3 regions of the Kitasatospora sp. NPDC088346 genome follow, and region 3 is predicted to be linked to each of the others. Evidence: riboswitches for the same ligand, from Rfam matches in the RefSeq annotation. Region 3 holds a riboswitch; each other region holds the start of a gene.
The links. Region 3 has a riboswitch for cyclic di-AMP ahead of ACIOFR_RS23885 (transglycosylase family protein). Riboswitches for the same ligand answer to the same signal wherever they lie in the genome.
Positions count from the first base shown of each region.

Region 1: it holds a riboswitch for cyclic di-AMP, as region 3 does, so the genes downstream of both, ACIOFR_RS35470 (M23 family metallopeptidase) here and ACIOFR_RS23885 (transglycosylase family protein) in region 3, are expected to answer to the same signal.
Region 2: it holds a riboswitch for cyclic di-AMP, as region 3 does, so the genes downstream of both, ACIOFR_RS02250 (NlpC/P60 family protein) here and ACIOFR_RS23885 (transglycosylase family protein) in region 3, are expected to answer to the same signal.

Region 1 covers NZ_JBIURH010000050.1:20,742-30,972, forward strand. Annotated here, with positions in the region: gene ACIOFR_RS35420 (DUF742 domain-containing protein) at 1-208, opposite strand, end outside; gene ACIOFR_RS35425 (roadblock/LC7 domain-containing protein) at 205-618, opposite strand; gene ACIOFR_RS35430 (ATP-binding protein) at 602-1,930, opposite strand; gene ACIOFR_RS35435 (SpoIIE family protein phosphatase) at 2,167-4,392, opposite strand; gene ACIOFR_RS35440 (hypothetical protein) at 4,529-4,735, opposite strand; gene ACIOFR_RS35445 (hypothetical protein) at 4,989-5,204, opposite strand; gene ACIOFR_RS35450 (TetR/AcrR family transcriptional regulator) at 5,252-5,827, opposite strand; gene ACIOFR_RS35455 (alpha/beta fold hydrolase) at 5,827-6,654, opposite strand; gene ACIOFR_RS35460 (4-oxalocrotonate tautomerase family protein) at 6,855-7,067, shown strand; gene ACIOFR_RS35465 (YiaA/YiaB family inner membrane protein) at 7,091-7,381, opposite strand; cyclic di-AMP (ydaO/yuaA leader) riboswitch at 7,599-7,760, shown strand; gene ACIOFR_RS35470 (M23 family metallopeptidase) at 7,772-8,680, shown strand; gene ACIOFR_RS35475 (hypothetical protein) at 8,670-9,539, opposite strand; gene ACIOFR_RS35480 (GNAT family N-acetyltransferase) at 9,590-10,231, shown strand, end outside.
Region 2 covers NZ_JBIURH010000001.1:499,945-510,175, forward strand. Annotated here, with positions in the region: gene ACIOFR_RS02240 (NYN domain-containing protein) at 153-1,565, shown strand; gene ACIOFR_RS02245 (NlpC/P60 family protein) at 1,756-2,784, shown strand; cyclic di-AMP (ydaO/yuaA leader) riboswitch at 3,175-3,362, shown strand; gene ACIOFR_RS02250 (NlpC/P60 family protein) at 3,373-4,455, shown strand; gene ACIOFR_RS02255 (NlpC/P60 family protein) at 4,713-5,777, shown strand; gene ACIOFR_RS02260 (hypothetical protein) at 5,798-7,072, shown strand; gene ACIOFR_RS02265 (carbohydrate kinase family protein) at 7,085-8,020, opposite strand; gene ACIOFR_RS02270 (glycosyltransferase 87 family protein) at 8,130-9,509, opposite strand; gene ACIOFR_RS02275 (glycosyltransferase family 4 protein) at 9,744-10,231, shown strand, end outside.
Region 3 covers NZ_JBIURH010000019.1:120,544-130,774, forward strand. Annotated here, with positions in the region: gene ACIOFR_RS23875 (LacI family DNA-binding transcriptional regulator) at 1-779, shown strand, start outside; gene ACIOFR_RS23880 (hypothetical protein) at 873-1,073, opposite strand; gene ACIOFR_RS23885 (transglycosylase family protein) at 1,169-2,362, opposite strand; cyclic di-AMP (ydaO/yuaA leader) riboswitch at 2,368-2,529, opposite strand; gene ACIOFR_RS23890 (hypothetical protein) at 2,800-4,980, shown strand; gene ACIOFR_RS23895 (sirohydrochlorin chelatase) at 5,127-6,005, opposite strand; gene ACIOFR_RS23900 (DUF397 domain-containing protein) at 6,424-6,669, shown strand; gene ACIOFR_RS23905 (ATP-binding protein) at 6,980-7,531, opposite strand; gene ACIOFR_RS23910 (helix-turn-helix domain-containing protein) at 7,950-8,816, shown strand; gene ACIOFR_RS23915 (TetR/AcrR family transcriptional regulator) at 8,893-9,498, opposite strand; gene ACIOFR_RS23920 (MFS transporter) at 9,729-10,231, opposite strand, start outside.

The sequences.
Region 1 (10,231 bases), on a different contig from region 3:
GGTGGGCGGCGATCTCGGCGACCGACAGCAGGTCGTGGCAGAGCGTCAGGATCCGCTGGTGCTCCCGGTTGAGGTGGTCGCCGGCCAGCAGGTCCGGGTCGAGCCCGGCCGCCGGCAGCGCCTGCACCAGGCTCTCGATGGCGAGCCCCGGCCGGTCGGACCCGCTGCGGCCGCCGGTGATGACGTAGGGCCGGACCGGCCCGCTCACCGGAGGTCCCCGGCCGCCCGCTCGACCCGGGGCGGACTGGTCAGGTGGGTGCCGATCCGCTCCACCAGCACCTGCATCTGGTACGCGACCAGCCCGGCGTCCACCGCCTCGCCGGTCACCACGGCCAGGTGCGCCCCGGCGCCGGCGGCGACCACGAACAGGTAGCCGCCGCCGTACTCGACGACGATCTGCCGGGTGCTGCTGCCGTGCCCGCCGAAGCCCTGGGCCACTCCCCGGGCCAGCGACTGGAGTCCGGAGCAGGCGGCGGCGAGGCGTTCGGCGTCGTCACGGCCGATCTTCTCGCTGCGGCCGATCTCCAGGCCGTCGTTGGACACCACGACGGCGTGCCGGACGTCGGGCACGCCGACGATGTCCGAGAGCAGCCAGCCGAGGTCAGGATTGGTGGTCATGGAAATCTCCGGAGCGCTGGGGAAGTCGGGGGGACGCGGGGGTGGGCTCCACCGGCCCGGTGGACGGGTGGGGAGCGTCGGACGGCCGGTCCTGGCGGGCGGCCGTGCGGCCGCTCGCGGTGCCGGCCTGGAACAGGGCCATGAAGGTCTTGGCCTCCTCGGCGCAGCGCGGGGGCGCGGGGGCGTCCACGGGCTGCGCCGGCCGGGGCGCGGGCTCGCTGCCCCGGCGGTTGGCCCGGCGCGGGAGCGCGCCGGACGAGGGCCGGGCCGTGGCCCGGGGCTGGGCGGGGACCCTGGTCCGGTCCGCGGTGGGGAGTTCCGCGGGTGCGGCGTCGGCCGCCGGGAGGGTCGGCGGGGGTGACGGCAGGGCGGCCGCCGGGGGGTGTGGCGCCGGCGTGGCCGGCAGCGCCGTCGGGACGGCGGCCGGCAGCGGCTCGGTGAGCAGCGCGTTGGGCAGCAGGACGACCACCCGCACGCCGCCGTACGGCGAGGGCGCGGAGCTGAGGGTGACCCGGAAGCCGTACTGCTCGGCGAGCCGGCCGACCGCGGCCAGTCCCAGCTGCGGTACCTCGCCGAGGCGGGAGACCTCCAGGGTGCCGCCGCCGGCGAGCGCGGCGGCGGCCTTCTCGACGGCCTGCTCGGGCATCCCCACGCCGCAGTCGTCGATCTCGACGACGGCGCCGTTGTGGACGGGCATCAGCGTGACGAACACCTGGGTGGAGGGTGGTGAGTAGCGGGTCGCGTTGTCCAGCAGCTCGGCCACGGCGTGGATCAGCGCCTCGGCGGCGGCGCCGACCACGGCGGTCTCGATCCGGCTGCGGACCACCACCCGCTGGAACGGCAGGATGCGGGACTGCGCGCCGCGCACCACGTCCTCCAGGGCGACCGGCTCGGGCCAGTGCCGTCCGGCCCGGGCGCCGCAGAGCACCGCCAGGGTCTGGGCCAGCCTGGCCTGTTGGGCCGCCGCGTGGTCCGCCTTCAGCAGGCCGTCGAGCAGTGCCGGGTCGTCGTGGGTGCGTTCCATGTGGTCCAGGCCGGCCTGCTGGTCGTGGGCCATCACCAGGATGCGCCGGGCGACGCTCAGGAAGGCCCGCCGGGTCGCCGAGTTGAGGTCCTGCTCCTGCTGGACGGCGGCGTTCTCGGCCGAGCGGTGGGCCAGTTCCTGTTCCAGGGCGGCCCGCAGGCGCCCGAGTTCGGTCTCGTGCCCGGCCAGTCGGCCACGCAGGGTCACGGTGACGGCTCGGTACCTCGCGGCCGCCACCAGCCCGAGGAGGGCGAGGACACCGGCTGCTGCTGCGCACCACTGAGTCATCGTCACGCGGCGAATTGTAGGGCGATGATCCTACGTTCGGGTGAACCGAGCGATCGTCAATTGAACTCAATCGGTCAAGCTCTCACAACCGTCACCATCATCCAACTACCTGACGTGAACACATCGGTGCTGGTCACCGGCGCGCCCCGGGCGGCGGATCCGCCGGCGCTCCGGGCGCCACCGCGAGGTGGACCGGCCGGGCACCGGACGGAACGTCCGGATCGCGCCGGGGTCCGCTACCCGTCGGTCGCCGCGTCCGCGGAGATCCGGTGCAGGAGCAGCAGCGCGACGTCGTCCGGACGGGAGTTGCGCTGGGTGACGTTCAGGGTGAGCGACTCGGCCAGGGCCTCCAGGCTGTCCCGGGCGCCGTCGGCGCCCGCACCCGTGCCCTTGCGGGCCCACAGCTCCAGCCCGCAGACCATCCGCCGCACCGACTCGTCGTAGTCCTCGCCGCGCTCCTCGACCAGCCCGTCGGTGTACGCCAGCAGCGTCTCGCCGGCCGCCAGGCCGTGCACGGTCAGCTGGTACGTCCAGCCGGGGGCCACCCCGAGCGGCGGCCCGCCGGGCAGGTCCAGCTCGGCGGCCGAGCCGCCGGAGATCCGGATCGGCGGCGGGTGCCCGGCCCGGGCGCCGCGCAGCGTCCCGGTGGCGGGGTCCAGGGTGAGGTACAGGCAGGTGGCGAACAGGTCGGTGTCCAGCTCGGCGAGCAGCCGGCTGGTCCTGGCCAGTGTGGCGGCCGGGTCGTGCCCGTCGGTGGCGTACGCCCGCAGGCCGCTGCGCAGCTGTCCCATGACGGCGCTGGCCTCGGCGTTGTGCCCCTGGACGTCGCCGATCACCAGGCCGACCGCACCGTCCGGCAGGCGCAGCAGGTCGTACCAGTCGCCGCCGATCTGCATGCCCTCGGTGCCGGGCAGGTAGCGGGCCGCCGAGGCGATGCCGGCCAGCTGCGGCAGGCTGCGCGGCAGCATGGCCCGCTGGAGCTCGGTGGCGCGGTGGTGGTGGATGTCGTAGAGCCTGGCCCGTTCCAGGGACTGCGCGAGGATGCCCGCGAAGGCCGAGTACATGGTGCGGTCCTCGCGGCCGAAGATCCGTGCGGTGTCGAAGGTGATCAGGCAGGAGCCGACCTGCCGGCCGGAGGCGACCAGCGGCAGCACGGCCCAGGCCGAGGGGGTGAGCGGGCCGCCGCCCGGCGCGGGTCCGTCCCCCTCGCTGAACAGCGGGACGGCGCGGGCCAGCGACTGCTCCATGACCCCGGCGGAGAGCTCGTGCAGCCGGTTCAGCTCGCTGCGGTAGGGGCCGCCGTAGACGGCCGGCGAGACCGGCAGCAGCCGGCCCTCGTCGACCAGGTCCAGCACCACGTTGGCCGCGCCGAGGGCCGGCCGGGCTATGTCGGTCAGGGTGGTGGTGACGTCCCGGACGGTGACGGCCCGGGAGAGCGCCCGGGTGAGCGAGAGCAGCAGCACCGAACGCGTCCCGGCCCGGGAGGGGTCGGCCGGCGGCGCGTCGCCCTCCTCCAGGCCGGGGCGCTCCGGGTACGCGGGCCGGTCGCGGGCGGTGAGCAGGCCGGCGATCCGGACCGGGCGCCCGTGCAGGTCGCGCATCACCTCGCCCGACTCGTCCACCCGGGTGACCGTCCCGTCGGCGTGCACGACCCGGTAGTCGAGCCGGTACGGGCCGCCCGCCGCGAGCGCGTCGGCCATGCCGGCCTGAAGGTCGGGGAGGTCCTCGGGGTGCACCACCCGGCTGAGGTCGGGGGCCGGTGCGGTGTCGCCCCCGGTCGGCGGGGGCAGCCCGACGACCTGGTAGGCGAGGCCGTCCCAGGTGGTCTCGCCGGTGACCAGGTCACGTTCGAAGGCACCCGCCCCGGCGGCCCGGACGGCCAGCGAGAGCAGCGGCCGGTCGCCCTCGTAGGCGGCGGTGCGGATCCCCTCCGGCGCCGGGCTCGCGGCCTGGACGTGGTCGATCAGGTGGGAGAGCCGGTGGGCGCACGCCTCGGCGAGGGTCTCCAGGACCTCCACGTCGCGCTGCGGGACGGTGCCGCGGTGCGCCAGCGCCAGCGCGAGCACGCCGATCGGCAGGTCGTCCACGACCAGCGGCAGGACGGCGAGGGCGACCAGGCCGGTGCCGCGCCCGTGGTTGGTGCCGAGGTGCTCGCCGCCGGTCCGCTCGGGGCTGAGCAGGACGGTCTCGCGGCGGCGCAGGGCCAGCGCCGCGGGCAGGTCGCTCGCCGGGTCGACCAGGCCGTAGCGCTCGTGGGCCCAGTCCGGCAGACCCTGCGAGGCGGCCAGCCGGAGCATGCCGTCGGAGTCCAGCAGGTACAGCGCGGAGCCTTCGCCGGTGATCCAGCCCGGGCCCTCGGTGAGCACGGTGGCCAGCAGTTCGGCGGCGCCGGTGCAGCGCAGCAGCAGCCGCACGCAGCGCAGTTCGGTGCGGGTGACGGGGCGCGAAGAGCTCAGGTCCATGGGCTCGACCGGTCCCTTCCGCTCAGTCCGCCGCTGTCCGATGTGAACATCTTATGGACGTCCCGTGTGCCTGTCCGGTTGCGGAGCGGGGCAGGACGGAGCGGTGGTGCCGGGCGGGGCGCTCGCGGCGGTGCGGCTACTGGCCGTCGGACTCGCCGTACGGCTCCTGGGCGACGGCCGGAACGGGCCGCATCGAGCGCAGACCGCGCAGCACGGCGTACGCGCGGGACAGGTGGCCCCGCGGCGGGACGGCCGCCGGACGGCCGGCGCCCGGGCCCGGTGCGGGGCGCTGGGCGGGTACGAGGCCGACGGTGCCGCGGCCGGGCTGCACGGTCCTGGTCATCTGTCCACGTCCTCCGGGATGCCGGTGCGGCACCGCCGGACTGACGGAACGTGGCCGGCCGGGCCTCCGAACGACGGACCGTTCGGGTACCCCGCCAGTGTCACCCGTGGACGGTGACGGAACGGTCTCGAATCCCACCCGAACCTGTACCGGCCACGAGCGGTCCGCCGGCCGCCCCCGTGCCCGGCGGACCGCTCGGGCCGGGAGACGGTTCAGGCCGGGCGACGGCGGGCGGCTCGGATCAGGAGGCGGCTCAGACCGGGAGGCCCGGCAGTCCGTTCAGCCCGTCCACGTCGGGGCTGCCCTCGGAGACCGTGCCGACCAGGTCCACCGGCAGGTCGGGGGCGGTGATGGCGTCGGGCGTCAGGCCCTGCCCGACGGTCGGCGCCGCGTGCGCGCTCGGGGCGGTCAGGGAGGCCACCACACCCACGGCGAGGGAGGCGACGGCGAGCATGCTTCGCTTCTTCATGCCCTGCCCAACGCGGTCGGGCCCTCGAAGGACACGGGTCGGCCCCCTCAGGCCCGCCCGGGCCAGTTGCGCAGCCCTTCGGTCAGGACCCCGGTCACGCGCTGACGGGTCACCGCGAGGTCCTCGGGCAGCTGGAAGCCGCCGCCGGTGGTCAGCGAGGCGAACCCGTGCGCCACCGCCCGCACCGTCCGGGTGGCGTGCACCGCCTCCGCCCCCTCCAGCCCGTAGCCGCGCAGCACCGCCGTGATCACCTCGACCAGCCGGGTGCCCGCTGCGGCCAGGTCCGGGTCGGCGCCGTCGGGTGCCTGCGGCAGCGCCGCGTACCGCTCTGGGTGGCGCACGGCGTACTCGACGTAGGCCGCCACCAGCGCCTCGACGGCCTCGTCGGTGCTGCGCCCGAGCACCGCGGCGGTCAGCCGGTCGGCCAGCTCCTCGGTGACCCGGACGGCGATCAGCCGGCGCAGCTCGGCCAGGCCGCCGGGCACGTGCTTGTAGAGCGAGGGCGTGGCGACCTTCGCACGGGCGGCGACGGCGGCCAGCGTGAGGGCCTCGCCGCCCTGCTCGTCGAGCAGGGCCACGGCGTGGTCCACGACGGCGGCGGGGGTGAGTCCGACCCGGGGCATCAGGCGACCTCGTCCAGGAAGGGGACCAGGGCATCGGCGGTGGCCTGCGGGAATCCCGCCATCGGGTAGTGGCCGCCGCCGTCGATCATCACCTTGCGGGCCTTCAGTGCGGCGGCCTGGCGGTCGGCCACCACCTCCGGCTTCGGGAAGTCCGGGTCCTTGCTGCCCATGATCACCAGGGCCGGGCAGCGCACCGCGGCGGACCAGCCGACCGGCGCGGAGTCCCCGGCCACGTACCCGCGGGCGGCCGCCCGGCGTCCGGGCTCGCGCAGCATCGCGACCAGCCCGGCGCGGTACTCGTCGAAGTCGGCGGGCCGGGCGGTGGGGAAGTAGAGCCGCTGCGCCGCGCCCCACAGTGCCGGGAACCGCACCACCGCCGCGCCGAGGACCCGGACCAGGGCCTTCTGGACGGCGTTCGGCGGGAGGTTCTCGATGAAGGCGTCGATCAGCACGATGCCGGCCACCCGCTCCGGCCGGTCCCCGGCGGCCCTGACCACGGTGGCTCCGGTGTAGGAGTTGCCGACCAGGACGGCCCGCTCGACGCCCAGGTGGTCGAGCAGTGCGAGCACGTCCCCGGCGATCGCGGCGGGGGAGTGGTCGGCGAAGCCGGTGGAGGACTCCCCGAGGCCGCGCAGGTCCATGGTGATCACCCGGCGGCCCGCGGCGGTCAGCAGCGGGACCAGGTGCCGGTAGGCGGTGCGCCTGTCGAGCATGCCGGGGAGCAGGACGACGGGGGTGCCGGTGGCGGTGCCTGCTCCGGTGGCGGAGTCGTCGAAGGCGATCCGGCCGCCGGGGACGTCGACGTACTGGGTGCTGGTGCTGGTCACTGCTGCCTCCTGGAGCTCCTTGGTGGGCGCCCGACCGGTTCGGTGAACCCCTGTAGCTCCAAAGCTAAGGCTAATAGCCTTAGCCGTCAAGGGGTGGCCGCGGCCCTGGGGTAGCGTGCCGCTGGTCGCGCGGCCGGTCCCGCGCCCGTGACCGCCGTGTCCGTGACCACCGAGTCCCTTCGAGCGCGCCAGGAGGCGTCGTGCCCTTCATCAACGTCAAGCAGCTGTCCGGTCGCAGTGACGAGCAGAACGCCGAGATCGCCCGGGCGCTGACCGAGACCTACGCCAGGATCACCGGCGTCGACCCGCAGAACATCTGGGTCGCGGTCGAGGAGGTCCCGGCCACCCACTGGACGGCCGGCGGCGAGACCTTCGCCGCCCGCAGGGCGAAGGCCGCCGCCGAGGGCAGCTGACCCCCGCCCCGACCGGTCGGAACTCAGGCTCCCTCCACCCGGAACGGGTCGTGCTCGGCCAGCAGCTTGTCCAGCCGGGCCTGGTCCACCCGGCTGGTCAGTTCGTCGGCCTCCTGCCGGTCGCGGATCACCTTGGCCAGCGTGAACGCCGAGGTGATCTCGTACAGCAGGCCGACGGCCAGGAAACCGCGCATCCAGGAGTCCACCGGGAGATAGGCGATCCCGGCGGCGAGGGCGGTGGTGGCGAGGGCGAAGGAGATGACGGCCTGGACGAAGTACGCGGCCGTGGTCCTGGACTGCATCTTTGTGCTCATGCCGAAAGGGTCTCCAAGTCCCTTTCCTCGCACATGAGTACGGATACTCAACCGGCCGGTAGCAGTCCGTCACGGGTGCCGTCGCGAAATCGGGCGAACCGCCCTCTGGTCTGCGAACGACCCGTATTTCCTCCGCCCGGGCGCTTGGAATCATGGGGCGCATAGGATTAACTTTCGATAACGCAGCGCGGAACCAAACGCCGTACCCAGACGGCACCGTGCGCCATCGCTCAATCCGCGGGCACGCCTCCACCGGCGGGTCCGCGGAACCGGGGAACCACGTTCCTTGGGGTGAATCGGTCCGGCCCAGGCCAGGCCGTAGGAGACCTTCCTGCTCCGAACCCGTCAGCTAACCCGGTCGGCGAGAGGGAAGGAAAGGAGCACGCCTCAGTGGCGTCGACGCACCCGCTCCACGGCTCGGCTGCAGGCACCCAGCTGCTCGACCACCCGGTGGGCCAGCTCCACCAGGCCGACCAGGGCGACCAGGGCGGCGACCCGGCCCGGCACCGGATGCCCCGTCAGGCCAGGAGCAGCGCACCCCTGCTCGGCGTCACCGCGATGACCGCCGCCCTCGGTGCCACCGGCTTCGCCGCCGCGTCCTCCGCCCAGGCCGCTCCCGCCCCCGCTCCGGCCCCCGTCGTCGCCGCCGACCCCGCCGAGCAGGACGGCGCCGCGACCGCCGACCCGGGCCTGGCCCTCGCCGCCCGGATCCAGCAGCAGGCCGACGGCCGGAGCGCCGCCGAGGAGGCAGCCCGGCTCGCCGCCGCCCAGGAGGCCGAGGCCAGGCACGCCGCCCAGCAGGCCCAGATCCAGGCCCAGGCTTCCGCGCAGGCGCAGGCGCAGGCGCAGGCTTCCGCGCACGCCCAGGCCCAGGCCCAGGCCCAGGCACCGCAGGCCGCGCCGATCGTGCTCGCCCCGCCGGTCACCGGCTACACCCTGAGCGCGCACTACGGGCAGTCCGGCTCGTACTGGTCGCACCTGCACACCGGGCTCGACTTCGCGGCCCAGACCGGCGCCCCGGTCACCGCCGTCGCCGCCGGCACCGTCACCTCGGCCGGCTGGTCCGGCGCCTACGGCTACCGGGTCATCCAGACCCTGCCGGACGGCACCGAGGTCTGGTACTGCCACCTGTCCCGGATCGCCACCGCCGACGGCCCGGTCGTCCCCGGCACCGTGCTCGGCGCGGTCGGCGCCACCGGCAACGTCACCAGCCCGCACCTGCACCTGGAGGTCCGCCCCGACGGTGGCGCCCCCGTCGACCCGCTCGCCTGGATGCAGGCGCGCGGCCTCAATCCGTAGGCTCCCCGGCGGCCGGGGCCTGGTCCGCCAGGTACGCCTCGATCTCCTCGGTGCCCGGCTCCGGCGCCAGGTCCGGGTACTCCTCGACCAGCAGCGCGGGCAGGCCGGGCACCGTCCACTCCCCGTACAGTCGCAGCGCCTCGCGGGCCACCGCCGCCTCGAAGTCCTCGAAGTCCCCGGAGAGCTCCTCGGGCATCGGCCGGCCCAGCGCGGTCAGCTCGGCCAGGTTGCGGTAGCTGCGCTGCATCAGGCCCTGCTCCAGCAGCAGCCGCGCGCCGTCCGTCGCCATCCCGACCATCAGCAGCCGGGTCGGCCCCCAACCGCCGTCCCGCTCCTCCGGGTCCAGGTCCGGCACCGCCGCGAACGCCTCAAGACGCTGCTCCTGCGTCAGCTCCCGGAAGGCGTCCAGCCAGGCCCGGACCGCCTCCCGGTCGGCGGTGTCCACCCCGTCCGCCCACAGCAGCAGGGCGTACAGCCGGGGCCAGGTCACCAGGTCGGCCCGCCGCAGCAGCCCGCACAGCACCTCCCCCTGCCACTCGGCCTCCTCGCGCAGCCGCTCGTACCGCTTGCTGTTCAGCCGGCGGGCCGCCCGCTGGTGCTCGATCAGCAGCAGCACCGCCGCCCCGTACGCCGCGGGGTCGCCGCCGGGCTGGACGTACAGGTGGAGCCGCTCGTAGAGCAGTTGCTCCAGCAGCGCCGAGCTCAACTCCGGGTAGCCGTCGTGCATCCGGGCGCCGCTCAGCTCCAGCAGCGCCAGCACCGTCCGCAGCGCCTCCTCGGGCACGTCCTGACCGGCCGCCGCGGCGGTCAGGTCGGCGGCGCGGGTGTGCGGAATGAGCTGCAGGTCTTCGTCGTTCACGGACAAACCGTAGCCGGTGCCGAAGATCCCGACGGGCAGGGTCGGCGGGCATGGACCCAGTACGGCTGACCGGCCCCCGCCTGATCCTGCGCGAGTTCGACCACACCGAGGCGGAGGTCGCCGGTCTGCACGCGGTCTTCGGCGACCCGGAGACCGCGCGCTACCTGCCGTTCGAACCGCGCGACCTGGAGGAATGCGCCGACCAGATCGAGCAGTACCTGGACGCCGCCGAGCAGCGCCCCCGCACCGAGTACCGGCTCGCCGTCGCCAGGCCCGCCGACGGCGTCCGCGCGCCCCTGATCGGCACCGCCGCCCTCACCCTCGAAGGCGACCGGGCCGCCGTCCTCGGGTACGCGCTGCGCCGGGACGCCTGGGGCCACGGGTACGCCGGCGAAGTCCTCGCACTGCTCTGCGGATTCGGCTTCCACACCCTGGGCCTGCACCGGCTCGCCGCCCGCACCGACCCCGGCAACGCCGCCTCCGCCCGGGTGCTCACCCGGGCCGGCTTCCAGCTGGAGGGCCGGATCCGGCACGAGCTGAACCGGGCGGGCCGCTGGCTCGACGGCATGCAGTACTCGCTGCTGGAACACGAGTGGCCCGCCGGGGGCGCGGACGGCCCCGCGGCCGCCCGGGGTGGGGACAACCCCACCCCGGATCCGGCAGCGGACCGGATACCCCGCCGGCCCCCCGGT
Region 2 (10,231 bases), on a different contig from region 3:
CGGTAGACGGGACAATTGCAGAGAGCGGTGAGTTCCGGGGCGGCGGCAGACGGCCGTACGGACCCCGCCGGACCAGGATCGGAGCCGAGGACGTGGTGGACGCAGCGAGGGGGCCCGCCGAGCCGCAGGGGCAGCAGCCCGCTGCGGGGCCGGTGCTCCCCGGCACGGACGAGACCGTCCCCGCGACCGAGGCCGACCGGGCGGCGCCCGACGAGGGCGCGGCTCCCGACGGCGACGGCGGACCCGCGCCGGCACCCGAGCACCTGGACCGTCCGCTGCCCGAGGGCGTCCGCCGCCGCGTGGTCGGGCTGGCGGCCGACGCGCTGGGCGGCATCCCGGCCGCAGACCTGCCCGCCTCGCTGCGCCAGTACGCCAAGTTCACCCCCGCCCGCCGCGCCAAGTACGCGGGCACGGCGCTGGCCGCCGCGCTGGAGGCCGACCCGGTCTTCCGGCTGCGGATAGCCGACCGCCTGCGGCTCGGCCAGCCGGACCTGGTGACCGCCCTGGAGTCGGGCACCGTGCCCGGGGCCGCCGACCCGATGGACGTCGCCGCCGGCGCCTACCTGCTGCGCACGGCGGGCTGGACGCGGGTGGTCGTGGAGGCCGGCGAGGAGGTCGAGCGCGCCGGTGCGGAGGGTGCCGCGGCCGAGGCGGCCCGGCAGGTGGAGAAGCTCCAGGAGGAACTGGCCGAGGTACGGGCCACCGCCCGGGCCGACCTGGACCGGCAGCGGGCCGAGTCGGAGGGCGTCCGCAAGGAGGCCGAGTCGCTGCGCAAGCGCGTCCGCACCCTGGAGAGCGACACCCGGCGGGCCCAGGCCGAGAGCCGCAAGCTGCAGGGCGAGCTGGAGACCCTGCGGGCGGCGGGGGCGGCCGAGCGCAGCGCCGCCGAGAGCGAGGCCCGGCGGCTGAAGCACCGGATCACCGAGCTGGAGACGGCGGTCGAGGCCGGCCGCCGGTCGGCGCGCGAGGGCCGCACCGTGGAGGACATGCGGCTGCGGCTGCTGCTGGACACCGTGCTGCACTCCGCGCAGGGCCTTCAGCGGGAGCTGGCGCTGCCGGTCGCCCAGCTGCGCCCGGCGGACCTGGTGGACGCGGTCGTCCCGGTGTCGGCCTCGCCGAACGACGTGGCCCGGCGCGGCCTCGCGGAGGATGACCCGGCACTGCTGGACCAGCTGCTGGCGATCCCGCAGGTCCATCTGGTGGTGGACGGGTACAACGTGACCAAGTCCGGCTACCCGACGCTGCCGTTGGAGCAGCAGCGGCTGCGGCTGCTCGGCGGGCTGGCGATGCTGGCGCAGCGGACGCAGGCCGAGGTGACCTGCGTCTTCGACGGGCAGGACCTGGACGTCCCGGTGATGATGGCGCCGCCGCGCGGTGTGCGGGTGCGGTTCAGCCGGACCGGGGAGACGGCGGACGAGCTGATCCGGCGTCTGGTGCGCGCGGAGCCGCAGGGGCGCCCGGTGGTGGTGGTGTCCACCGACCGGGAGGTCGCGGACGGCGTCCGTCAGGCCGGGGCGCGTCCGGTGGCGTCGATCCTGCTGCTCAACCGCCTGGCCCGGGCCTGATTCCGGTGACCTCGCGTCAGCCCCCGTTGACCGGGTTGTGTCGGTGGGGTGAAATCCCGTGGCGGGAAGGAAGTTCGTTCCAGTAGGGGAGTGGCGCCGGAGCATGATCTTCACTAGGGTCTGGCGTCAAACCTATATTCCGGACTTTCCCTCGTTCGGGTGAGTCCAGCAGGAAGAAGGAGCAACCCCCTTGGCCTCCCACCGCCGTCCTAAGCAGCCCAGCCGCGCACGAGTGACCGTGCTGACCGCTGCCGCAGCGACCGCGGTCGCCCTTTCCGCGCAGGTCAGCGCCCACGCGGCACCGGCCAAGCCGAACAAGGACGAGGTCAAGGCGCAGGTCGACAAGCTGCTGGAGGAGCAGGAGCAGGCGGCCGAGAAGTACAACGGCGCCAAGGAGCGGTCGGACCAGCTGCGCAAGCAGGCCGACCAGCTCCAGGACCAGGTCGCCCGCGGCCAGGGACAGATGACCGAGCTGGCGTCCGGGCTGGCCGCCGTGGCCGGCCAGGAGTACCGCTCCGGCGGCATCGACCCGTCGATGCAGCTGATGCTCTCCACCAACCCGGACGGCTACCTGGCCCAGGCGTCCAGCTTCGAGCAGGCCGCCAGCACCCAGGCGGACACCCTGAAGTCGCTGAAGGACCAGCAGCGCCGGCTGGACCAGCAGAAGCAGGAGGCCGCGGCCGTCCTCGCCGAGCTGGACCGCAGCACCCAGACGCTGAACGACGCCAAGACCGAGGTCCAGAACAAGCTCAAGGACGCGCAGAAGCTGCTGGGCCAGCTCAGCGCGGCCGACCGGGCCGCCGTGATGGGCGACCGGGCCTCGCGCAGCGACGACCGCTTCGACCTGGCCAACCTCCCGGCCCCCGGCGGCTACGCCGGTGTCGCGGTGGACGCCGCCATGGGCAAGCGCGGTTCGGCCTACGTCTGGGGCGCCACCGGCGCGAGCACCTTCGACTGCTCGGGTCTGATGGTCTGGGCGTACGCGAAGGCCGGCGTCTCGCTGCCGCGCACCTCGCAGAGCCAGGCGACCGTCGGCACCAACGTCGGCACCAACATCGCCAACGCCCAGCCGGGCGACCTGGTGATCTACCACAGCGACGCCCACCACGTGGCGATGTACATCGGCAACGGCCTGGTGGTGCACGCCCCGCGCACCGGTGACGTGGTGAAGGTGATGAAGGCCGACGCCATGCCGATCAAGACCATCCGACGGGTCTGAGACCGGTCGCTCCGGGACGGGATCGACACCCCGACCCTGCAGTCCCATTTCGGACATTTGCCCTCTTGAGGGGCTAGTTGACGCTCCATGACACGCCCGGACGGGTCGAGATCCCGCTGTGATCTCCGACACGCCGGGCGTTTCATTGTGCGACCATATGCTGAGTATTTATCAGCCCTGGGTAGGTGTTCTGTCACTGTCGGTCGTAATCGGAATCAAACATGGCAATGATTCCGACTTTTTTCCGACAAGGATTTGAACGGATCACGGATGGGTTACTAGGGTCATGTCACGGACCGCCGCGCAGTCGTCCACCCAGCCCGGGTGGCAACGGTGGTCACCGCCGAGTCCGAGAAGCAGCCGGGCAGTCTGACTGCCTGTGGGGGAGCCCCTGAGGGGGTGCTGTGCATCGGAGCCGGGGAACCACGTTCCTCGGGGTGAATCGGCGCCAGGTCGACCGCAGGGGCGGCGCGCGGAGTTGGTCCGCGCGCCTGACGGGCAGTCGGTGAGGCGTTGTAGGGCTTGTCTTCCGGCCCGAACCCGTCAGCTCACCCGGTAGGCGGTGTGAGGAAGAAGGAGTCCGCCTTCGTGGCGTCCCATCGTCGTCCCAAGCCCGCAGGCCGGGCCCGCGTCTCCATCCTGACGGCCGCCGCCGCCACCGCCGTGGCGCTCTCCTCGCAGTCCGGTGCGCACGCCGACCCGGCTCCGACCAAGGACCAGGTCAAGGCCCAGGTCGACGCCCTCAACGAGGAGGCCGAGTCCAAGACCGAGGAGTACAACGCCGCGGTCGAGAAGGAGCAGAACCTGCAGAAGCAGGTCTCCCAGATGCAGGACCAGGTCGCCCGCCAGCAGGCGCAGGTGAGCACCATTCAGGGCAGCCTGGGGGAGATCGCCGCCGAGCAGTACCGCACCGGTGGGATCCCGCAGACCGTGCAGCTGATGCTCTCCGCCAGCCCGGACTCCTTCCTCAACCAGGCCGGCGCGATGAACCAGGTCGGCAGCTCGCAGGCCGACGTGCTGAAGGCCTTCAAGGACGAGCAGGGCAAGCTCGACCAGCAGAAGCACGAGGCCGAGCAGAAGCTCGCCGAGCTGGACACCACCGCCAAGCGGCTGAAGGCCGACAAGGAGGAGGTCCAGGCGAAGATCGCCAAGGCGACCGCCCTTCTGGAGACGCTCACCCAGCAGGAGCGTGACGAGCTCGCCGCTGCCGAGGCCAAGGCCGCCGCCGAGGCCAAGGCCAAGGCGACCGCCGCCCCGGCCCCCGAGCGGGCCTCCCGCGACTCGGCCCGTACGGACATCGCCGTCAACGTGCCGGCCGGTTCGCACGCCGCCGCCGCGATCGCCGCCGCCCAGTCCAAGCTGGGCAGCCCGTACTCCTACGGCGCGGCCGGTCCGAGCAGCTTCGACTGCTCCGGCCTCATGAAGTGGGCCTACGCGCAGGCCGGCGTGTCCCTGCCGCGGACCTCGCAGGACCAGCGCGGCGCCGGCACCAACGTCGGCACCAACATCGCCAACGCCCAGCCCGGCGACCTGATCATCTACCGGAGCGACGCCAGCCACGTCGCGATGTACGTCGGCAACGGCCAGGTCATCCACGCCCCGCACACCGGCTCCGTGGTCCGCTACGAGACCGCCACCATGGCGCCGATCAACGCGATCGTGCGGCCCTGACGCCGTCGCGTCCCCGTCCACGTCCACCGGCCCGGCACTCCCCGTGAGTGCCGGGCCGGTGGCGTCACGGCCGCCGGCCTGCGGCGGGACCGAGCGGTGGGCCAGGTGTCCGATTAGTGGTCAAATATTCGCTGCTGGAGGGGTTTGGACTAGCTCGGCCTGACTCGCTAACGTCTGCCCCCGGACCTCCGCACGGACGGCCGCCCACCCCCGGGCGGCGGCGGTGGCCCGGCCCGCAGGAACGGAGTCGCCGAAGCATGACCGTGCACCGCCGTCCCCCACTGCCAGGCGTCCGGCGGATCGCCCGCGCCCTGGCCGTCACGGCCGCGGCCACCACCGCGCTGGGAGTGACGGTCGCGGGCAGCGCCCAGGCCCTCCCCGGCCAGCCGGCCGAGCCGGTGGCCAAGAACGACGTCAAGGCCCAGGTCGACCAGCTCTACGACGAGGCCGAGCAGGCCTCGGAGAGGTACAACGCGGCCCAGGAGGACCAGCGGCGCCTGCAGACCGAGGCCGCCGCGCTGCAGAGCCAGATCGCGGGCGGCCAGGAGGAGCTCAACCGGCTGCGCCAGGACCTCGGCGCGCTGGCCGGCGCCCAGTACCGCTCGGGCGGGATGGGCCCGGGTGTGCAGCTGATGCTGGACTCCGACCCCGACGGCTACCTGGCCCGGGCCCGCGCGCTCGGCCAGGCCACCGACCGGCAGAACGACACCCTGCGCCAGGTGCTGGACCGCCAGCGCCGGCTGGACCAGCGCCGCGCCGAGGCGACCGCCAAGCTGGCCGAGCTGGAGGAGGTGCGCCGCTCGCTGGCCGAGAGTAAGTCCGAGATCCGGCAGCGGCTGCTCAAGGCCCAGCGGCTGCTGAGCGGCCTGGGCGCGGCCGAGCGGGCCCGGATGGTCGCCGACGACGCCCGGGCCGCCGAGCAGCGCGCCACCCGGGGCACCGACCGGCTGGACCTCGGTAGCCTGCCACCCTCCTCCGACCGGGCCGCCGCGGCGCTGGCCGCCGCCGTCAGCAAGATCGGCTCGCCGTACGTCTACGGATCGACCGGCCCCCGTACGTTCGACTGTTCGGGTCTGATGTACTGGAGCTGGCGGCAGGCCGGAGTGACCCTGCCGCGGACCTCGCAGGCCCAGGCCCACGCGGGGCAGCGGATCAGCCTCGCCGACGCACGGCCCGGAGACCTGGTGATCTTCTACAAGGACATGCACCACGTCGGCATGTACGCCGGCGGCGGTGTGGTGGTGCACGCGCCGTACCCGGGCGCCCAGGTCCGCTACGAGAGCGTCAACGCGATGCCCGTCGCCGGGGTGGTGCGGGTCTGAGCGGAGAGCTGGAGCGGCTGGTGACGAACCTGCCCCCCGAGCCGGGGGCGGGTCGTCCCGTGCTGTCCCGGCGCGCCGCCCTGCTGCTCGCGGGGGCCGGGGCGGCCCAGCTCTCGCTGCCGTTGCTGCGCCCGCCGGGCCGGCCCGCCGCTGCCGGGCCCCCCGTCGCGGCCCCGCTGCGGCCGGTGGTGGAGGAACTGCTCGCGGCCCGGGCCGCCGCCCTGCTCGGGCGGGACGGCGCGGCGCTGGCGGCGGGCACCGCGCCGGCGGCCCGGCCGGTCCAGCAGGGGCTGCTGGACCGGATGGCCCAGGTGCCGCTGGCCGAGCTCTCCTACCGGCTGACCTCCTTCACCGAGCCGCCGCCCGGCGCCGACCGGATCTCCGTCGCGGCCGAGCTCGGCCACCGGCTGGCCGACCTCGACCGCTACCCTGCGGTGCTGAACCGGCGGCTGGAGCTGGTCCGGCTGGCCGAGGGCTGGCGACTGGTCTCGGACGAGCCGGTCGGGGCCCCGGCGCTGTGGGACCTCGGCCCGGTCAAGGCCGTGCGCGGCAGCCGCTGCCTGGTGCTCGGGCTGGGGGCGGACCAGGACCTGGCGGGGCTGGCCGCCCGCGCGGACCAGGCGGTGCCGGCCGTCCAGTCCGTCTGGGGGGACGCCTGGCCGGGTCGGCTGCTGCTCCAACTCCCCGCCACCGAACTGGAGTTCGCCTCACTGCTGGACGTCCGGCCGGAGCCCTACCAGGGCATCGCGGCCGTCACGGTCGCCGCCGGCGGCGCCCCCGAGCACACCCCGGCGGACCGGATCGCGGTCAACCCGGAGGCGTACCGGGGCCTCAGCGAGCTGGGCCGGCGGGTCGTCATCACCCACGAGGCCACCCACGTCGCGACCCGGGCCGACACCCACGCCTGGACCCCGATGTGGCTCTCCGAGGGCGTCGCCGACCACACCGCGTACCTCGGCTCCGGGCGCACCCCCCGGCAGATCGCCCCGGCGCTGACCCAGGAGGTGACGGCCGGCCGGCTGCCCGCGGCGCTGCCCTCCGACGCCGACTTCACGGCCGGCGCCGACCGGATCGGCCAGGCGTACGAGCTCTCCTGGCTCGCCTGCCACGTGATCGCCCACGACTACGGGGAGCGGCAGCTGGTCGGCCTCTACCGGGACTTCGGCACCTCCGGCCGGCCCGTCGCGGGGGAGAGCGCGGACGCGGTGCTGGACCGGCTGCTGCGCGGGCGGCTCGGGGTGGGCGCGGCGGAGTTCACCGCGCGCTGGAGGAGCGAGGCGGCCTTCCTGGGTTAGGCCCGTCCGAGGTCAGGCCCCGTCCGAGGTCCGGCCCGGGAGCTGGAACATCCCGGGCAGGGCGGCCGTGAGCCGTTCCCGGTCGATCAGCGAGGTGTGGGTGCCGGCGCCGGTGCAGGCGTACGCCCCGGCCACCGCTCCGGCCCGCATGCAGGCCTCCGGCGGGTGGCCCGCCAGTCGGGCGCGGAGGAAGCCGGTGACGAAGGCGTCGCCCGCGCCGTTGCTGTCCACGATCGGCAGCCCCGGGTCGGCCACCGGGAAGTGCCGGACCTCGTCCCGTCCCCGGGTGAGCAGGTAGCTGCCGTGCTCACCGGCGGTGGCGACCACCAGCTGGGCCCGGCCGTCGGCCAGCACCGCGCGCATGACCTCCTCGTGCCGTCCCCGGCAGCCGGCCGTGGACAGGAAGACCAGGTCGGAGTTGAGGGCGTAGTGGCGGTGGTGCTCGTCGGCGCCGTCCCAGGCGTGCAGGTCGGTGGAGCAGCTCAGGCCCAGGCGGTGGATGTCCGGGTAGAGGTCGCGGTTGACGCCGGTGATCGACAGGTGCACGTGGGCGGCCCGCTCCAGGAACGGCAGCCAGAACTCCCGGGGGAGCCGCAGCCCGGCGGGGTGGCGGCCGTCGTAGAAGGACAGCCGCCGGCCGGCGGCGTCGACCAGGTTGACCCCGCGCGGGGTGCCGGCGGGGGAGACCAGGTGGCTGAAGTCCAGGCCGTGCCGGCCGTACGCCGCCAGCACCTGGGCGCCCTGCGGATCGTCGCCGAGGAAGTCGATGAACTTGGTCCGCAGGCCCAGCGCGTGGCAGCCCAGGGCCACCCCGCTGCCGGTGTGGCCGACGTAGTCGTGGACCGGGGGGACCTGCACCGAGTCGGCGTCCGGCAGCTCCAGCCGGTCCACCCGGACGATGGTGTCCACGCCGGCACCGCCGACGACCAGGACGTCGTACTCGGACATGAGGCATCCCCCAGGGGTGGGCGGCGGGGCCGGACGGCTCCCGATCGTGCCAGGGGGAGAGCATGCGCTGCAAGGGCTTGCAGCAAGTTTCAGCGGCCCGCCGGCCGGCTCAGGACGCGGTGCCGCGGCCGACCGGCTGGTCCAGCCCGTCCAGCAGGGCCTGCTCGTACGCGATGCCGGGCCGGACCGGGTACCCGACCGGGGTGGGGTCGGCGGCCGGCAGCACCACGGTGGTGGCCGGCTCGATCCGCCGGGTGGAGCGCCACAGGCGGCGGCAGGAGATCAGGGTGGCCGCCAGCAGGGTCAGGTTCCGCGCACTGATCACGGCGACGCCGAGCGCCTGGCTGCGCTGCACCTGCCCGAAGAGCAGCGGGAACTCCAGGGTGGTCAGCACCGCGGCGACCAGGATCAGCACGGCCACCGGCTTCTGGCTGGTGCCCCGGACGGTCAGGCAGACCGCGGCCAGGCCGATCAGCCAGATCATGTACTGCGGGCTGATCACCCGGCTGGTCACGGTGAACACCAGCAGCGCGGCCAGCGCCGCGTCGAACGGGGTCGCGGCCTGCCACCGGGTGGCCCGCAGCCGCCAGACCAGCAGCCAGCCGAAGCCGATCGCGGTGCCCGCCAGCGACAGCTTGGCGATCACCGGCACCCAGGGGCCGAGCATCTCCTGGGCGCCGTAGTTCATGGTGACCTGGCCGTCCCAGCCGCCGAACAGCCGGGCGAAGTGCAGCGGCAGGGCGCCCAGCGACTCGATCTCGATCCCGCGCTCCTTCTGGAACTTCAGGAAGTCGAACGCGCCGTTCATGCCGGCCGTCAGCAGGAAGCCGAGCGCTGCGGCGGTGGCCACGGCGGCCGTCCAGGACCGCCTGGTCCGGCGCCCGCGCGGGGTGCCGGTCAGGGCCAGCACCGGCCAGACCTTGATCAGGGCGCCCAGGCCGAGCAGCAGGCCGCCGAGCGCCGGCTTGCGCGCCACGGCCAGCAGCCCGACCACCGTGATCGCGGTCACGATGATGTCGTACCGGCAGTAGACCGTCGGACCGAGCAGCGGGACGCCGACCACCCACATCCAGGCCCCGGTGAAGCTGCGGCCGCGGCGGGCGCCGACCCGCATCAGCAGGCCCATGGTCAGCAGGTCGAACAGCCCGCACAGCACGAAGAACGAGACCAGGTAGGACCAGGGCAGCACCCCGGGAAGCATGATCACCAGGGCCGCGCCGGGCGGGTACTGCCAGGTGACGTCGTCGAGCGGGAAGGTGCCGGTGCGCAGGACCTCGAACCACCCGTGGTAGATCACCGAGACGTCGGTGCTGACGTCGGCGTTCGAGATCCGCAGGATGCCGAGGACCATCAGCACGATCAGTACCCGGGTGGCGATCCAGCCGGCACCCAGGCCCCACAGGGCCCCGCCGGCCGGGGTGGGAGTCGAAGGGGGCAGCGCGGTGCTGCCGGCGCTGCGCTCGGCTCTGCCGACCGGGGCCAACTCCACGACTCTCCTTCGTTCGTCACACACGTCACAGGCGGACACCACGGGACGGACGCCCGGAAGCGTCTCGCACCGCGGTGCGCTCTGCCTGCTACCCCCGGGTCCACCTGCTAGGACCGACCCCGAGCGAAAACGGTTGCGCGGGCATGCTTCGTTCCCGACGCGCCGGGGTGTTGACCTATGGTACGGATCAGTGAGCGGTACACCGAGCACCCCCCGACCGAGCGAGCCGTGGCAATGCACAAGACCCTGATCGTCACCAACGACTTCCCGCCCCGGCCCGGCGGCATCCAGGCCTTCGTCCACAATATGGCCGTCCGCCAGCCGGCGGGCAGCATTGTGGTCTACGCCTCGACCTGGCGGGACGGCGGCGAGGTGGCGAAGTTCGACGCGGAACAGCCCTTCCCGGTGATCCGCGACCGGACGCGGATGATGGTCCCCACCCCGCGGGTGACCCGGCGGGCCGCGGAGATCCTCCGGGCCGAGGGCTGCAGCTCGGTGTGGTTCGGCGCGGCCGCGCCGCTCGGCCTGATGGCCCCGGCGCTGCGCCGGGCCGGCGCGGACCGGCTGCTCGGCATGACCCACGGGCACGAGGCCGCCTGGGCCCAGCTGCCCGGCTCCCGGCAGCTGCTGCGCCGGATCGGGGCGGGCACCGACACCCTCACCTACCTCGGCGAGTACACCCGCTCCCGGATCGCCGCCGCGGTCGGCCCGCAGGCGGCCGG
Region 3 (10,231 bases):
TCCTCAGCCGGCACGGCTTCACGCCGGTGCTCTGCACCCAGACGCCGGGCGGCGCCACCGAGGACGAACTGGTCGACATGCTGGTCGAGCGGGGGGTCGCGGGCATCGTCTTCGTCTCCGGCCTGCACGCCGACACCGCCGCCGACCACGACCGGTACGCCCGGCTGACCGGCCGCCAGGTCCCGTACGTCCTGATCAACGGTTACAGCGAGAAGATCGACGCGCCGTTCATCTCGCCGGACGACCGCACCGCGATGTGGATGGCCGTCCAGCACCTCGTCGAGCTCGGGCACGAGCGGATCGGGATGGCGATCGGCCCACGCCGCTACGTCCCGGTGCTGCGCAAGATCGAGGGCTTCACCGCGGCCGTCCAGGAGCTGCTGGGACGCACCGCCGAGCAGGCGCAGGAGCTGATCCAGCACACCCTGTTCAGCGTGGAGGGCGGTGACGCGGCAGCGGGCGCCCTGCTGGACAAGGGCTGCACCGCGATCGTCTGCGGCAGCGACATGATGGCCCTGGGGGCGATCCGGGCGGTGCGCCGGCGCGGCCTGTCGGTGCCGCACGACGTCTCGGTGGTCGGCTTCGACGACTCGCCGCTGATCGCCTTCACCGAGCCGCCGCTGACCACCATCCGCCAGCCGGTCGAGGCGATGGCCACCGCCGCGGTCGACGCCCTGCTGGAGGAGGTCGGCGGGAACCTGGGCCAGCGCACCGAGTACATGTTCCAACCCGAGCTGGTCATGCGCGGCTCCACCGGAGCGGTGTCCAACGGCCGGTAGGCCCGGCCGGGGCCCGTGGTGCCCGAGCGTGCGAACAGCCCCGGAGAGACCCTCTCCGGGGCTGTTGCGCACGTTCTCGTGGGCGGAGGGAGCTCAGCCCTCCTCGACGACCGGCCGTGGCTGGTTCAGTCGCTGCCCGTCGGCCGCGTCGCCGGTCCGCGCCTCGGTGCGCCGGGTGCGGTCGAGGTAGTCCCGAACGACCAACTCGACCGCGTCCTGCGGATTCCTGGTGCCGGACTGCAGCATCACCTCGATGGCCAGATCGGCGTCGAGGGTGATGGTGACCTTCGCCATGGCGTGCTCTCCCGGATCGGTGGGCTCGCCGCAGCATAGGCCCCGTCCCCCGGGTCGGGCCAGGCCCGCCGGGGGACGGGGCCGCGGATCAGGTGTCAGATCCGGCCGGCGAAGTCCGGGGCCCAGTCGGCGATGGTCTCGGTGCGCACGCCGGCGCTCGGGTTGGCGGCCTCGACGTAGGTGCCGTTGCCGACGTACAGCGCGACGTGGTAGACGCCCGAGTTGCTGCCGTTGTTGGACCAGAACAGCAGGTCGCCCGGCTGGAGGCTGTCCAGCGAGACGCGGGTGGCGGTGTCCGCCTGGTCCGCGGCGACGCGGGGCAGCGAGACGCCGGCCTGACGGTAGGCGGCCTGGGTGAGGCCGGAGCAGTCCCAGCCGCCGTCGCTGCTGCCGCCGTAGACGTAGGCCTGGCCGACCTTGGAGAGCGCGAAGTTGATCGCCGCGGCCTTGGAGCCGGTCGCCTGGGTGGCGGCGGCGGGCTTGGCGGCGGTGCTCGCGGCCGGGGCGGCCTTGGCGGCCGGGGCGGCCGGGGCGGCCGGCTGCTCGGCGGCGGCCGGGGCGGCGGCTCGGGTGCCGTCACCGAGGTCGAGGTGCTGACCCGGGTAGATGACGTGCGGACCGGCCGTCAGGGTGGCCTTGTTCAGCTCGTAGAGCTTCTCCCAGCCGCCCTGGACGTGGTTCTTCTCGGCGATGTGGGACAGCCAGTCGCCGGCCACCACGGTGTAGTCGTGGCTGCCGTGCTCCCGGGAGCCGTCCCACTTCTTGCCGGACCACTGGTGGGTGCTCCCGGCGGGCGCGGTGGTCGCGGCCTTCGGCGCGGCGGCCTCGGGGGCGGCGGGCTGGGCGGCCTTGGGGGCGGCGGCCGGCTTCGGGGCGGCCTGGGTGGTGGTGGCCGCGGCGCCGGTGTTGATCTGCGGGGCCTCGCCGCCCTTGGTCAGACCGGCCTGGACGGAGCAGACCGGCCACGCGCCGGGGCCCTGGGAGGCCAGCACCTTCTCGGCGACGGCGATCTGCTGGTCCTTGGTCGCCTGGTTGGCCTGCGGGGCGTACGCGGTGCCACCGAAGGCGGCCCAGGTGCTGGAGGTGAACTGGAGGCCGCCGTAGAAGCCGTTGCCGGTGTTGATGCTCCAGTTGCCGGAGGACTCGCACTGGGCGACCTTGTCCCAGGTGGCGACCGAGGCGGCGGAGGCGGACCCGGCGGTCAGGCACGGGATGGTGAGGCCGATGCCGACGACACCGGTGGTGGCGATGATGCGGCGGGCGCGCTTGGAGGCGCTGATGGGCAGCATGAAGATGCGTTCCTCTCCCACGCCTGCGAGGTGAGCTGTCGGATTCGGGCTGGAGTTGCCCGGCCGTGCTGAGCACGGCTTCACCCCAAGCCCCGGACCGGTACCGACGTACCGTTCCCGGGCGACCTACCTGGTTCCCCCGCTCCTGCCCGCGGTGCTTCTGTGCAGTGCCAGCGCACCCGGCGGCAGGACTCGGCGTCCCGGGTGGCTGGGTCCGTGCGACCACGAACGTGGGAGGACATTAGGCAGACGTAAGTTGAAACCGCAAATGTGTGTGACCGCCATCACACTGTTCGCATCGCCTTTTCATGATCGATAAACCTCGATCGGACCGTTCATTATCGCTCGCTTTCGCGCAAAAGCCTTTAGCGGATGGGGACTTGCCTATGCTTCAGTCGGCAGAGTCGTTATCGAGGCCTGGGTGAGGCTGAGCGATCATGGAGTTCGAGCACAGACCGCCGGAGCCCGTGAACGGCGCCGACGACGCGAAGCCCCGGCCGGCCCGGCCCAGGTCACATCGGTCCGAACCGGACCATAAGGGGCGTATCGCCCGGCGCAGGCTGCTGATCTGGGGGGCCGTCGGAATCGTCGCGGCCGTCACCGGCGAGGAGCTGGTCCGTCAGACGCCGGTCGGCTTCCGCCGCCCGCGCCCGGGCCGGACGGAGGCCGGAGCGACCCCGAGCCCCCACCAGCACAGCGCCACGCCCACCTCCGGCGCCACGTCCGGTGCCACCTCCGCGCCGCCCGCCCCGCCGCCGCCGGTGACCGATGGCGGCCGCCGCTGGTCCGACCCGGCCGGCTGGGGCGGCGCCGTCCCCGGTCCGAAGTCCGCGGTGCGGATCACCGACCAGGTGCTGCTCGACGCGGACGCGACGGTGGGCTCCCTGCTGATCGAGCCGACCGGCTCGCTGGTCTTCGCCAAGGACACCGACCTCACGCTCGGCTCGGCCGGCAACATCGAGGTCCGCGGCAGCCTGGTGCTCGCCCCCTCCGACACCGCCGTGCACACGGTGCGTTTCCCCGCCGTGGACGAGCGCCGGTTCAAGGGCGGCGGCATGACCGTCGTCGACTCCGACACCGGCCTGTGGGTCACCGGCGCCGGCTACCTGCGCCTGGACGGCGCCGCCCGGACGGCCTGGGTGCGGGCCGCCGGAGCGCTCAGAGCGGGCGACACCAGCATCACCCTCGCCGCCGCCCCGACCGGCTGGAAGGCCGGCGACGAACTGGCCGTCACCCCGACCGGCGCCCCCGACGGCGAGGACTTCACCAACCAGTACGACCTGCGCACGGTCCGTCAGGTCAACGGCAGCACGGTCGTCCTTGACGGCCCGTTGAAGTACGCCCACCCCCGGGTCGCGGTCGGCGGCGGCGTCACCGTCGGCGCCGAGGTGCTCAACCTGACCCGCAACGTCCGGGTCGAGGGCACCGAGCAGGGCCGGGCCCACATCCACCTCACCGGCTCCCGCCGCGCCGACGTCCGGCACGCTGCGCTGCGCTGGCTGGGCCCGCGGGCCGAGGGCAAGGAGAAGTGGAACGGAAAGGCCGTCACCGAGCCGGTGCTGGGCCGGTACGGGCTGCACTTCCACATGCTCGCCGACGCCAGCCGGGGCACCGTGGTGGAGGGGGTCGTCGTCCGGGACGCCGGCAACCACGCCTTCGTCCCGCACATGAGCCACGGCGTCACCTTCCGCAGCTGCATCAGCCACAACACCTGGGAGGACGCCTACTGGTGGGACGGGCCGCAGGACACCCGGACCCCGCAGGGGCCGTCCGACGACATCGGCTACGAGTCCTGCGTCGCCTCCCGGACGGTCTTCGAACCCAACCCTCGCGGCTACCGGCTGACCGGCTTCAGCCTCGGCGCGGGCACCGGCAGCCGGGCCACCGACTGCGTGGCCGTCGGCGTGCAGGGGGCCACCGGCGCCTCGGGGTACGAGTGGCCGGAGACCAGCGAGGGGGTGTGGACCTTCGAACGGTGCCTGGCCCACAACAACCTGGAGAACGGCATCTTCGTCTGGCTCAACGCCCAGCACCACCACACCGTCACCCAGTTCGTGGCCTACCACAACGGCGGCTGGGGCATCGAGCACGGCGCCTACCTGAACGACTTCGACTACACCGCGAGCGTCCTGTACGGCAACGCGGCCGGCGGGGTCGCCGTGCACGCGCTCGGCCGCGACAAGGGAACCGTCTTCGACGGCCTGCTGATCGACGCCGCCGGGCAGTCCGACTACGCCGTCTCCACCGCCAAGCACCAGCTGGCCGGGCAGCCGGTGACGGTCAGCCGCTGCCGGCTGACCGGCTACCGGAAGGCCGGCGTGGCCTTCCGGGCCACCACGGACGGCGAGCCGGACGACATCCAGGTGCTGGACTGCTCCTTCAGCGGCAACGAGGTCTGGCTCGACCCGGAGGCCCCGGCCCCCAAGCGGATCGTGCTGCGCAAGGCGGGGGAGAGCCAGGCCGTCGAGGTGGGCAAGCCCGGGGGCGGCAAGGCCGCGCCCGCGGAGTGGAACGCCTCGGTGGCCCCGGCCAGCGTGCCGGACGGCCCGCGCCAGCCGGTCACCCCGGCGCTGCGGTTGAGCGACACGGCGGCGAAGACCTCACGCCTCCCGACCTGACCGGAGGGCTCACCCGACGAGCCCCGGGCCCGCCCGGGCGGCCCGCGCGGGAGGCCGGAGCCACGCACACGCAGGAAGAGCCGGCCCCGGCCCCCCCGACGACGGGGGGCCGGGGCCGGCTCTTCGGGTCTGCGGGCCCGGGCGGGTCAGCCGGCCGGCTTGTCCTCGACCGGCTCCTCGACGGGGGCCGGCGCGGGCGGCAGCTCCGCCATGTAGATGCCGGCGATCAGCTGACCGACGGTCGGGTACGCACCCAGCGGCGCGGCGCTCGGGCAGCCGGTCTCCTCGGCGGCCGTGGCCAGCAGCTCCGGGTCGGCCTCGGGGCCGATCACCAGCGGCGCGAGGGCGGGACGCTGCGAACCGGTGGCCCGCAGGTGCTCGACGGCCGCGACCACCGAACCCGGGACGTCCAGCGCGGCGGCCACCACGGGCACGGCCAGCCGTGCGGCCAGCAGCACACCGGTGATCCCGGCGGCCGTGGCGGCCTCCTCGCCGCCGACGACGGTCAGCACGATGCCGTCCGCGGCGGTGGTGATCGCGAACAGCCGGGCGCGGTCGGCACGGGCCAGACCGGCCTCGGAGAGGCGCACGTGCACCGCCTCGGCCAGCAGCGGGTGCGGGCCGAGCGCGTCGGTGACGGGGGAGCCGGCGGCGGCGGCGACCTCGGCCAGCTCGCCCAGCCGGCCGTGCGGGCCGGTCAGCAGCGGGACGACGACCGGCGCCGGGTACCCGGCGTTGGTGGCCTCGGCCAGCAGGGCGGCGACCGTGACGGCCTCCGGGGCGCTCTCGCCGACCGCCAGGTAGGCGGCTGCGGCCTCGATGCCGGGCTGCTCGCTGCGCACGATCGACAACAGCTCGTCCACCACGGGACGGGACTCCGGACCGGCGTCGGCGGGCACCGCGAGCACCAGGGCCGGCGAACCGACCGGGACCTCGGGGCGCTCAGGACGGCGGTGGCGCCCCCGCGCACGGGAGCCTGGCGTACGGACGGGCAGTGGCGCGCCCGGGATCGCTGCGGTGCTCATGGCGGAGATCGTAGGACATTCGCCCGACCTGGCTGCAGTCGGATCCCAGGACTGGGTGAAAGCTCCCAGGTCAAAAGGGATGTTCTCGGTCAAATCATCAGCCTTCCCGTGCCGGGCTCGTGACGCTCCGACGGATTCACCGTGACGCGGCTCACAGCGGTCCGAGGTGACTGCCCGTGAGGGAGCCGACCCGCCTCGAAGATCGACGCGCCGCTTTTCGCGGTGTACGGACGGTCATCGGGACTCTGTGTTTCGTTCCACTATGCCCTTGAATGTGCGGTCCACTGATGCGGTGTGAGGGATTCACGACTTCGGTAATGGCGTGCATCGGCACGGGCGCCATCCCGTGCTGATGCACGTGCAGCCGGGCTATCATCACGTCAGGTGAGGAGATCGCCGGTCAATCGGGGAGATTTCAATGCGTGAGGCTTTCAACGGCATGGCTGCTGCGGACCTCGTCGGGGTGGTCTGGCAGAAGAGTCGGCACAGTAACTCCCAGGGGAACTGTGTGGAGTTCGCGGCGCTGCCCGGCGGAGACGTCGCGATGCGGAACTCGCGCTTTCCGGACGGGCCGGCCCTGGTCTACACCCGGGCCGAAATCGCGGCGCTGTTGCTCGGCGTCAAGGACGGCGAGTTCGACCACCTCGCCGCGGGGGCGAACTGAGAACCCGGAGCGACCGGGCGCGGAACGCGAGGAGCAGGGGCGGGCTGGGCCGTCGTGGGCGGGGCGCCACGGCGGCCTCGGTGTTTCTCCGGCGGCCGTGCGGAGTGCCGCACGGGATGCCGAGCCGGACGCCGTACGGGATGCCGCACGGAGGTTCGAACGGGGGGTCGCGCGGGTTGACCGGCCCTTGACCGCGACCTGGTGCGGCCTTTCGCCGCGCCGCGCCGTTTCTTCCACCGGGAGGACCCGACGGCGGCGGTCCGGCCGGACGTCCCGGACGGACCGGCGGTCCGGGACGGGTGGGAGCGGGTCAGGCGGAGCGGCGGTGCCGCCCGGCGGCGGCGCTCCCGGACGTCGCCTCGTAGGACGCGGCCTCGAACGGCGCCCGCTCGAACGGTGCGGCTTCGAACAGGGCCCAGACGACCTTGCCCGCGCCGGCCAGCGGATGCCAGCCCCACGAGCGGCTGAACGAGTCCACCAGGTGCAGCCCGCGGCCGGACTCCGCGACGAAGTCCGCCTCCCGGGCCACCGGCCCGGTGCTGCTCGGGTCGCTCACCGCACAGACCACCTGCGGAGCACGGTGCACCAGGCTTATTCGGATCGGCAGTGCGGCGTCCGCGGCCTGCCGGGGCCCGGGCTGCATCGGCAGCCGTGCCGGCTCGGCCGCGCCCAGGGCGTGCCGGAGCGCGTTGGTCACCAGCTCGGAGGCGACCAGCGAGACGTCGTCGAAGAGCTCACCGAGGCCCCACCCCTGCAGCGTCGATCTCGCGAACTCGCGCGCGGTTCTCACGGCTTCGAAGCGAGGAGCGAGGGTACAGCTGACCACGTGGGGGTCGGTCGCCAAGGCCGTTCCGGTGCCCATGAAGAGCTCCTCCCATAAGGGGGCCGACACGGCTGGACCCGCCGGGGTCATGCCGGTCACCTCCGACTCGCTCGGCCGCGCGGCCGCTGCGCCCGACGACCACTCGCGTGCACGCGAATCCGGCTGCGCGAACAGCGCTGCCGGGTACGGCGTGCGGTTCGCGCATGTGGTCGAGGCGGAGCCCGCGGGATTGCCAGGGGTGTGCAGGTGCACGTGCACCATGGTCCTCTGCGCTCACTGCAGATGCAAGAGTCGATTCACGTGCAGTCGGGGTATTGGCATATGCAAGCGCCGGATGCACGTGCAAGATGGTGGATGTGATGCAGAACTGGTAGATCGTTGCATCAGTACAGGCACCGAGAGCGCTCAACTGATGGCAGACTGTGCGCTGTTTGCCCGAGGTGGAGGTTTCGACCGCATGACCACAGTTCAGCCCGGTGGTGGCTCGATGGTGCGCCGAATCCTCCTCGGCTCCCAACTACGCCGCCTGCGTGAAGGGCGCGCGATCACCCGCGAGGACGCCGGCTACGCCATCCGCGCCTCCGAGTCCAAGATCAGCCGGATGGAGCTCGGCCGGGTCAGCTTCAAGGAGCGCGACGTCGCCGACCTGCTCAGCCTCTACGGCGTGCACGACGGCGCCGAGCGCGAGGCGCTGCTCGGCCTGGTCCGCGAGGCCAACAAGTCCGGTTGGTGGCACAGCTTCACCGACGTGCTGCCCAACTGGTTCCAGACCTACATCGGTCTGGAGGAGGCGGCCGCCCTGATCCGCACCTACGAGGTGCAGTTCATCCCCGGCCTGCTCCAGTGCGAGGAGTACGCCCGCGCGATCTTCGGTCAGAGCCGCCCGGCGCTGGGCGAGGAGGAGATCGAGCGCCGGGTCAGCCTGCGGATGCGCCGTCAGAGCCTGCTGATGGAGTCCCCGGGCCCCAAGCTGTGGGCGGTCATCGACGAGGCGGCGCTGCGCCGTCCGGTCGGCGGGCCCAAGGTGATGCGCGCCCAGGTGCAGCACCTGATCGACATGTCCGAGCACGCCAACGTGGTGGTGCAGGTGATGCCGTTCCGGTTCGGCGCGCACGCCGGCGAGAGCGGCGCGTTCTCGATCCTGCGCTTCCCCGAGCAGGACCTCGCGGACGTCGTGTACCTGGAACAGCTCACCAGCGCGCTCTACCTCGACAAGCGGGACGACGTCGACGCCTACATCCAGGTCATGGAACGGCTCTGCGTGGACAGCCTGACTCCGGGCCAGACCGTCGACCTGCTCGCCACCATCCTCAAGGACCGCTGAGCCCCGGCCCGCGCGGCCGTCGAGGCCCCGGGTCCCCGGGTCCCCGGGTCCCCGGCGACGTCCGGCTCCGGTCCGGTCAGCCCCGCACCGACGGCTGGGGCCTGGCCGGCGCCTCCGGCTGCGGCGGCACGCCCAGCTCCCAGACCAGGCCGTACCGGGCGAACAGGTCGGCCCGGATCGGTGCCAGCGGCGCCGACGCCCCCGGCAGCAGCACCCCGATGCAGGCGCCCATCAGCGCGCTGCGCAGCACCGCGTGCTCGGCCACCGGGTCGGCCGCTCCCCAGTCGCTCAGCAACGCGCGCAGGATCGCGCCGAGTTGCTGCTGCTCCGGGTCCTGGACGAAGGTGCCGGCGTCCGGCTCCAGGATCAGCGCCAGATGGGAGCGCATCACCAGCGGGTGGTCGATCGCCACCTGCACCACCGCGTCGATCGCCCGGGCCAGCCGGGCGTCGGGGCTGGCCCCCGGGGGCAGTGCGGCCAGTGCGGCGGCCAGCTCCAGGTGCATCAGCCGGTGGGTGGCGGCCTGCATCAGCAGCCGTTTGCCCTCGAAGTAGTAGGACACCAGGCCGCGGGCCAGCCCGGCCCGTTCCGCTATGTCGCCCAGGGTGGTGCGGGCGTAACCCCGCTGGTCGACCAGCTCCACCGTGGCCCGGAGGATGCGACGGCGGGATCGGCGGCGCATCTCCTCATTGACCGATTCCCCGCGAGGTGCCATCGTGTCTGCTCCGTACGTTCATTGGCTCCCGGCCAATATACTGGCCGGGTCGCCCGCCACCGGTGGGATCCGGGTACTTCCGGACATCGTCCCCGTGGCGGTACGCCGAAGTGCCGGCTCCACCAACACGGGGGTTTGGTGGAGCCGGCACCTCGGTCAGGCACTGTCAGGTCCGCTCGGCGGCCGGTCGGATCCGCTCAGCGCTCGGACATCACCTGTGCTTCGGTGACCGCTTCCCGACCGGTCCTGTCCCGTCCCGCTCCGTCCCGGGCGCCGTCGAGCGGCCCGTAGCGGTAGTCGGGCACCGGGGCCGGGGGCTTGGGCCGTCGCTCCAGCGCCGCGCCGAGCAGGGCGACCAGCAGGCCGAGTGCCGCGATCCCGGTGACCAGCAACAACGCCGGCCGGTACCCGTCCAGTTGGGCCTGCGGGCTCTCGCCACCGCCGCTGCCCGCGGTGATCACGGCGGTGGTGACGGCGAGCACGATCGCACTGCCGACCTGGAAGGCGGTGTTCACCAGACCGGAGGCCAGGCCCTGCTCCTCGTCCGCGACCCCGCTGGTGGCGTTGATGTTGACGGACGGGAAGGCGAGCGCGAAGCCGATGCCCAGCAGCACCATGCTCGGCAGCACCAGGGTGAGGAAGCCGCTGTGCTCGCCCAGCTGCAGGAAGTACGCGTAGCCGGCGGTCAGGGCCAGGACGC